Rhodovastum atsumiense: one gene and its partner. The protein of the gene in region 1 interacts with the protein of each later gene in a pairwise test. Links are inferred from orthologs where the notes say so. Each region holds a gene or a part of one and is shown on either strand. Other genes may lie near its edges.

The links. The genes of interacting proteins can lie anywhere in the genome.
Region 2: the proteins of NBY65_RS25230 (region 1) and ileS interact in binary tests that used the Escherichia coli proteins (3 or more experiments, as listed by UniProt). The link is inferred for Rhodovastum atsumiense from one-to-one orthologs.

Annotation. Positions count from the first base shown.
Region 1 is NZ_OW485601.1:5,599,298-5,602,968, reverse strand. Bases 403-3,351 are described here. They hold NBY65_RS25230 (HyaD/HybD family hydrogenase maturation endopeptidase), read right to left. Parts: upstream 2,186-3,351; coding sequence 1,619-2,185; downstream 403-1,618. Other genes in these bases: NBY65_RS25220 (nickel-dependent hydrogenase large subunit), read right to left, coding at 2,942-3,351; cybH (Ni/Fe-hydrogenase, b-type cytochrome subunit), read right to left, coding at 2,185-2,928; NBY65_RS25235 (HypC/HybG/HupF family hydrogenase formation chaperone), read right to left, coding at 1,311-1,613; NBY65_RS25240 (hydrogenase expression/formation protein), read right to left, coding at 403-1,126. Also shown: NBY65_RS25245 (rubredoxin), read right to left, coding at 141-320; more of NBY65_RS25240, read right to left, coding at 317-402; more of NBY65_RS25220, read right to left, coding at 3,352-3,671.
Region 2 is NZ_OW485601.1:2,674,763-2,678,533, reverse strand. The notes cover bases 362-3,771. They hold ileS (isoleucine--tRNA ligase), read left to right. Parts: upstream 362-724; coding sequence 725-3,571; downstream 3,572-3,771. Other genes in these bases: lspA (signal peptidase II), read left to right, coding at 3,568-3,771; NBY65_RS12220 (bifunctional riboflavin kinase/FAD synthetase), read left to right, coding at 362-593. In the rest of the region: more of NBY65_RS12220, read left to right, coding at 1-361. UniProt on the Escherichia coli protein: Catalyzes the attachment of isoleucine to tRNA(Ile). As IleRS can inadvertently accommodate and process structurally similar amino acids such as valine, to avoid such errors it has two additional distinct tRNA(Ile)-dependent editing activities.

The sequences.
Region 1 (3,671 bases):
GAAAACGCATCGTGCTCACGCGGCCAGATTGCGACCCCCATGCACGGAAGGAAACCTGTCGGCACGGCGCCCAGGGGCACGGCGACGGCGCTACTGCCGCGACTGCGACAGACACATCTGTCGCGATCGGACCACCAGGGTCACGCGTTCGGCCGCACGAAGACGATCCGCGTGGCGTCGCAGATGGGGCAGCGCCAGTCCTGCGGCAACGCCGTGAAGGCGGTGCCGGGCGGGACCCGTCGGTCGGGATCACCCTCGGTAGGATCGTAGACGTGCCAGCACACGCCACATTCCATCATGCCGTCAGGGGGAAAGCTCATGCGAAACAAGCCTCGGCCATCTCGAGCAGGCGGGTGGCGGACTCACGGAAATCCTCGGTGGCAGCCAGAACCGCTTCCGGCACATCGCCGATCTCCAATGTGTCCAGCACGACCACGCCGGCCGTGTTGAAATACTGCACGGACCACACGTGACGCAGCCCGGTCGCCACCACCCGGCAGGCGCCGTAGCCGCGCGAGAACAACATCACCGGTCCTTCCCCCAGCGATGCCTGCAGGAAGCCCATGTCGGCTTCCGTCATCGGCAACAGGGTGAAGTTGATGACATGGGGCGGTGCGCCTGGCTGGTGCCGGGCCGCATGGTCGCGGATCTCGGCCAGCACGGGCAGCACGTTCATCGTCCCTTCCGGCGGAACGCCGACCTCGAGCCCGGTCCGGGTCAGCAGCGCCGCCCGGCACACCGCCTCGGGGACGGCGGCGACCTCCAGGTAATCGGCGACGCAGCCGCCGCCCGGCCCCTGGAACCGCACACGCCACAGCCCGGCCAGCACAGATTCCTGCACCTGCGCCACGATGCCGTCAGGCAGCGCCGCCATGCCGGACACTTCGCCTTCGCCAAGCACTTCGCCGATCAGCGCCGTCTCGTCGGCGGAGAAGTCGGTCAGATCGAACAGACGACCCGCCATGGTTGAGGCGTGGGCTGCAAGCGCCTCGGCCAGTTGTGGCAACAGGGCAGCGACGCGCGGACAGCGCGCGGCGAGATCCTGCTGCCCGGCAGTGGCAAGAATGCTGCCGGCACCCGATGCGATGCGCCAGGGGCTGCGCGCCGCGATGTTCCCAATCGGCATGACCTCCGAACCTCCCGCTCCCCACTTGCTCCGGCCGGTGACCGATGCGGAATTGAAAAGCAAAATGACAGATCTGGCAAGAACATTGCCAGTCCCGGCCGGAACGGGACAGATCCTGTCCAACGCCCCCCTCATCGCCATGACGCGGGCCGGGGCGCGAAATCCGGTCAGGCGAAAGCCGGGATCACTTTGCCCCGGCGCGCAGGAACGGTGGCAATTCCGGCTCACGCCCGATCAGATCGGCGAAGAACGGCTCGAAATCGCGGCCATCGAGCGCGGCCTGCACCCCGTCCAGCGCGGCCTCGATCGATCGCGCCTCCGCCGCATCCAGCACCCGGACCGCAGTGTCGATATGCACCAGCAGGTGCATGCCCGGTGTGACGTCACCCACCAGCAGGGTCGACACCACGCGGCGCTCGCCGCGATGCTCGCAGACCGCGCTGCCGGCCTCGACGGCCAGCACCGTCATCGGTATCCCCAGGCACATCCGCGTCAGCCCGTCCCACGCCGCTCGTAGCCGGCGAAGTCGCAGTCATTCGCCAGCAGGCCGGGCGGCGCGGCGCGGCGCCGGTCCAGGGCCACTCCCCATTCCGCCAGCACCTGCCCGGCCGCTTGCAACGCCGGAGCGATGGCATCGCGCACCGGCGGCGTCAGCGGCGCCCCCCAGTTCTCGAGATCGACCGGCTGGCATCCCACCAGCGCCAGCCGCGAGGGGCAGCGCCCGGTGAACTCGGCAGCGCTCAGCACGTCCTGGAAGCCGGTCTGGTGCAGGCTCATTTTCTTCGCCCCGGTGAAGCGCGGCACCTCGGCGTCGCGCACCACGCGCAGCGTGCCGGGGGCCAGCCCGTAGTCAATGGCATCGAACACCAGCAGCGCGTCGGCCTCCTGCACGTGGTGCACCAGGTAGAGCCCCTGGGTGCCGCCATCCATCACCGTGACATGCGCGGGCACCTGCCAGGTGGCGTGGAAGGTTTCCACTGCGCGCACGCCGAACCCCTCGTCCGCCCAGAGGATGTTGCCGATGCCCAGCACCAGAACGCGTTGAGGCAGGTCCGGCATCAGTCGTCGCGATCGTCGCGGAACTGCCGCTCGCCCGAGATCATGGTGGCGATCATGGTCTGGCGCGACATGATCTCCTCACGGATGGCGGCATAGATGTGCAGGATGGCGAAGGTCACGATCACCCACATGCCCAGGTGATGCAGTGTGTGCACGTCCTGGCTGTTGGGGAGATAATCGAACACCCAGCCGAACGCCCACGCCTGCCAGGAATCGCGGCCGGTGCCTTCGGAATACAGCGCGAAGCCGGTGATGATCATGCCGATCGTGCCCAGGGTGATGACGAAGAACATCGAGATCTGCGCCAGCGGATTGTGCCCCAGGTATTTCTTCGGCTCCTTCACCAGGAACGTGTACCAGGCCAGTTCCCAGAACACGCCGCGCCACCAGCGCCGGTTCCAGACCGGCAGGTAGAAGATCTGGCGGGAATGGCGGTTGCCGAAGAAGGCCCAGACGATCCGCAGGATAAAGCCGATCGCCAGCACATAGCCCGCGGCGAAATGGGCGAAGCGGATATAGCCGAACAGGAAATGCGCGCTCGCCTCGCCGGGCAGCGTCGGCGGCGGCGAGCCGATCAGGTAGCCGGTGATCGCCAGCACCGTGATGGCGGCCGCGTTCACCCAGTGCCAGATCCGGATCGGCGCCTCGTAGACATAGACGGTCATCCGTCCCCAGATGACTTCCTCGGTCTGGTCGATGACGCCGCCGAACTCGTAGCGGCCCTTGCGTACCGTGTTGCTCATGTCGCGCCCCCCTTCATCGCACGGTGACCCGCGCCAGGTCCTGGCCATCGGGCGACATGACATGGGTGGAACAGGCCAGGCACGGATCGAAGGAATGCAGCGTGCGCAGGATCTCGAGCGGCTTCGCCGGATCGGCCATCGGCGTGTCCAGCAGCGCCGCCTCGAAGGCGCCGATCCGGCCGGCCGGATCGCGCGGCGAGCCGTTCCAGGTGGTCGGCACGATGCACTGGTAGTTCTCGATCCGGCCATCGGCGATGCGGATCCAGTGACCGAGCGCGCCGCGCGGTGCCTCGGTGAAGCCGACGCCGCGGGCGCGGGCGGGCCAGCTCTGTGGCTCCCACTTGTCGATATTGGCGGTGGCGAGGTCGCCGGCACGGATGTTCGCCACCAGCTTGTCCTGGAAATAGCGCAGCTCGCGCGCGGCCCACTGGCATTCGAGGCCACGCGCCGCGGTGCGCCCGAGCGTGGAGAACAGCGCCGCCACCGGCACGTCCAGCTCGCGCAGCAGCGCGTCCACCGGTTCCTTGAATTCGGGCTTCTTCTGCGCGTAGCCGATCAGGAAGCGGGCGAGCGGCCCCACTTCCATGGCATGGCCCTTCCAGCGCGGCGCCTTGATCCAGGAGTATTTGCCGGCTTCGTCCACCGCCTCGATATTGGTTCGGCTGCCCTTCGCGTTGGGGCCGAGCACGTAGTTGGGTTCGGTGACGCCCTCGAAGGGATGCAGCCCCTGCCCTTCGTCCGGG
Region 2 (3,771 bases), 2.9 Mb from region 1 along the record:
ACCTGGTCTGCGGGCCGGATTTCGCCTTCGGCCATCGCCGCGGCGGCGATATCGGCTTCCTCGCCGAGCGTGCCGAGGCGCTGGGGATCGGCCTGACCGTGGTCGCCCCGATCGGCGACGAGGCCGGGCCGATCTCCTCCACCCGCATCCGCCGCACCCTGCAGGACGGCTACCCGGAGCGGGCCACCGCCAAGCTCGGCCGCCCCTGGGCGATCCGCGGCATCGTGCTGCACGGCGACGCGCGCGGGCGCGGCATCGGCTTCCCCACCGCCAATGTCGCGCTGGGGCGGCATATCGAGCCGGCGCGGGGCGTCTATGCGGTCACCGCAAGGCTGCCGGACGGGCGCACGTTGCGCGGGGTGGCCAATATCGGCCGCCGCCCGACCTTCAGCAACCGCCCCGAAAGCCTGCTGGAAGCCCATCTCTTTGACTTCAGCGGCGACCTGTACGGCCTGGAAATCGAGGTGGCGCTGCTGAGCTTCCTGCGCAGCGAACAGAAATTCGCCGGGCTCGACGCCCTGCGCGCGCAGATCGTCGCCGATGCCGAAGAGGCGCGGCGCGTGCTTGACCGCGTCCTCGCGCCCTCCCCATAGTCGGCCGATGCACGGGGTACCGCACGCGCGAATTACCGGCCCGGCCGCCTGAGCGGTCCGGGATAGTTCTGACGCGCCCTTCCTCTGTCCGATGCGGCGACCTCGCCGCCCGAGATCCCCCCGAGATCCCCATGACCAAGACTGGCATGACCGAAAAACAGGACTACCGCGACACCGTCTTCCTTCCCGCGACCTCGTTCCCGATGCGCGGCGACCTGCCCAAGAAGGAACCGGCGATGCTCGCGCGCTGGGAGCGGATGGGATTGTGGGAGCGGCTGCGCGCGGCCAGCCGCGAGCGCAGGAAATTCATCCTGCATGACGGGCCGCCCTACGCCAACGGCAACATCCATATCGGCACCGCGCTGAACAAGATCCTCAAGGACGTGGTCAACCGCGCCGCCCAGATGGGCGGGGCCGATGCCGAGTACATCCCCGGCTGGGACTGCCACGGCCTGCCGATCGAGTGGAAGATCGAGGAAAACTACCGCGCCAAGGGCCAGGACAAGGACGCGGTGCCGATCCTGCAGCTGCGCGCCGAATGCCGCGCCTATGCCGCCCACTGGATGGGGGTGCAGGAGCAGGAATTCCGCCGCCTGGGCGTGCTCGGCGACTGGGCGCACCGCTACGCCACCATGGACTTCCCCTCCGAGGCCGCGATCGCCGCCGAGATCGGCCGCTTCCTGATGAACGGGGAGCTGTTCCGCGGCCTGCGGCCGGTGATGTGGTCGCCGGTGGAAAAGACCGCGCTGGCCGAGGCCGAGATCGAGTACCACGACCATACCAGCACGACCATCTGGGTCCGCTTCCCGGTGGTGACGCCGACCGTGCCGGAGCTGGCGGGGGCGGCGGTGGTGATCTGGACCACCACCCCCTGGACCATGCCGGGCAACCGCGCCATCGCCTGTGGCCCCGACTTCGACTACGCGGTGCTGCGCGTCGATGGCGTCAAGGAGGGCTCGCTCGCCCGCCCGGGCGAGGTGCTGGTGCTGGCACAGCCGCTGGTGGAACAGACCTGCGAGGCGACCGGGATCACGGCGCATACCGTGCTGCACGTGCTGAAAGGCGCGGCGATCGCCGGCACGGTCTGCGCCCACCCGCTGCGCGGGCGCGGCTACGACCATGACGTAACGGTCTTCCCGGCCGATTTCGTGACTACCGACGCCGGCACCGGCTTCGTCCACATCGCCCCGGGCCATGGCGAGGAGGATTTCGAGCTCGGCCGCACCCATGGCATCGAGGTGCCGGAAACGGTGGGCGACGACGGCACCTTCAATGCCTGGGTGCCGCTGTTCGCCGGGCTGCACGTCTACAAGGCCGCCGATCCGGTCTGCGCCGCCATGACCGAGGCCGGCGGGCTGCTCGCGCGCGGCAGCATCGTCCACCCCTACCCGCATTCCTGGCGTTCCAAGAAGCCGCTGATCTTCCGCGCCACCCCGCAATGGTTCATCCGCATGGACGGCGCGGGCGAGATCCGCACCAAGGCGCTGGCGGCGATCGCCGGGACCCATTTCGTGCCGGAAAAGGGCCGTACCCGCCTGTCGTCCATGGTCGCCGCGCGCCCCGACTGGTGCATCAGCCGCCAGCGTGCCTGGGGCGTGCCGATCGCCGTCTTCGTCGAGAAGAAGACCGGGCAGGTGCTGCGCGACCAGGCGGTGGTGGACCGCATCGTCGCCGCCTTCCGCGAGGAAGGGGCGGATAGCTGGTACGCCTCGCCACCGGAACGCTTCCTCGGCCCCGGCCGCGACCCTGCCGAGTACGAACAGGTGCGCGACATCGTCGACGTGTGGTTCGAATCCGGCTCGACCCATGCCTTCACCCTGGAGGCGCGCAAGCTGCCCTGGCCGGCCGACCTCTATCTGGAAGGCTCCGACCAGCATCGCGGCTGGTTCCATTCCTCGCTGCTGGAATCGGTTGGCACGCGCGGGCGGGCGCCGTTCAAGGCGGTGCTGACGCATGGCTTCGTGCTCGACGAGCAGGGCCGCAAGATGTCGAAGTCGCTCGGCAACGTCGTGGCGCCGCAACAGGTCTGGGACAAGTACGGCAGCGACATCCTGCGGCTGTGGGTGATGATGTCCGACACCGCCGAGGATCTGCGCATCGGGCCGGAGATCCTGAAGCAGCAGGCCGAGCTGTACCGCCGCCTGCGCAACACGCTGCGCTGGATCCTGGGCAGCCTGGACGGGTTCACCCCCGCCGAGCACCTGCCGGAAGCCGAGATGCCGGAGCTGGAGCGCTGGGTGCTGCACCGGCTGACCGAACTTGACGCGCGGCTGCGGGAAGCGGTGCGCACGCATGACTGGACCGGGGTCTACCCGGCGATCCACAGCTTCTGCGCCACCGACCTCTCGGCCTTCTATTTCGACATCCGCAAGGACGCGCTGTACTGCGACCGGCCGGACACGGTCCGCCGGCGCGCCGCCCGGACGGTGCTCGACCACCTGCACCGCTGCCTGTCCACCTGGCTCGCCCCGGTGCTGGCCTTCACCGCCGAGGAAGCCTGGGTGGCCCGCTTCGGCGAGGACACCAGCGTCCACCTGCAGGACTTCTTCGAGGTCCCGGCCCGCTGGCGCGACGAGGCGCTGGCCGCCCGCTGGGCCGGGATCCGCGACATCCGCCGCGTCGTCACCGGCGCGCTGGAACGCGCCCGCGCCGAGGGCACCATCGGGGCCTCGCTGCAGGCGGCACCGGCGCTGCACCTGAACGCGGAGCAGGCGGCGCTGCTGACGGCGGCGGAATGGGCGGAACTGGCGATCGTGTCCGACCTGACGCTCACCACCGCCCCGGCCCCGGAGAGCGCCTTCCGCCTGCCCGAGCTTCCCGACGTGGCGGTGGCCTTCGCCCCAGCCGAGGGCGAGAAATGCGCCCGCTGCTGGCGGGTGCTGCCGGAAGTCGGGCAGCAGCCGAAGCATCCGGCGCTGTGCCGGCGCTGCGCCGACGCGGTGGAGTCGGGGCTGGTGTGCCGGGCGGCCGCGGAGTGAGTCCGGCCGCCCTCCGCTGGCTGGGCATGGCCGCCGCCCTGGTGATCCTGCTCGCCGACCAGGCGAGCAAGGCGTGGATCCTGTACGGCCTGCGCCTGCCAGAGCTGGGCAGCCTCGAGGTGCTGCCGGTGCTGAACCTGACCATGGTCTGGAACCGCGGCGTCACCTTCGGCCTGCTCAACGGCTTCGGCAGTGCCGGC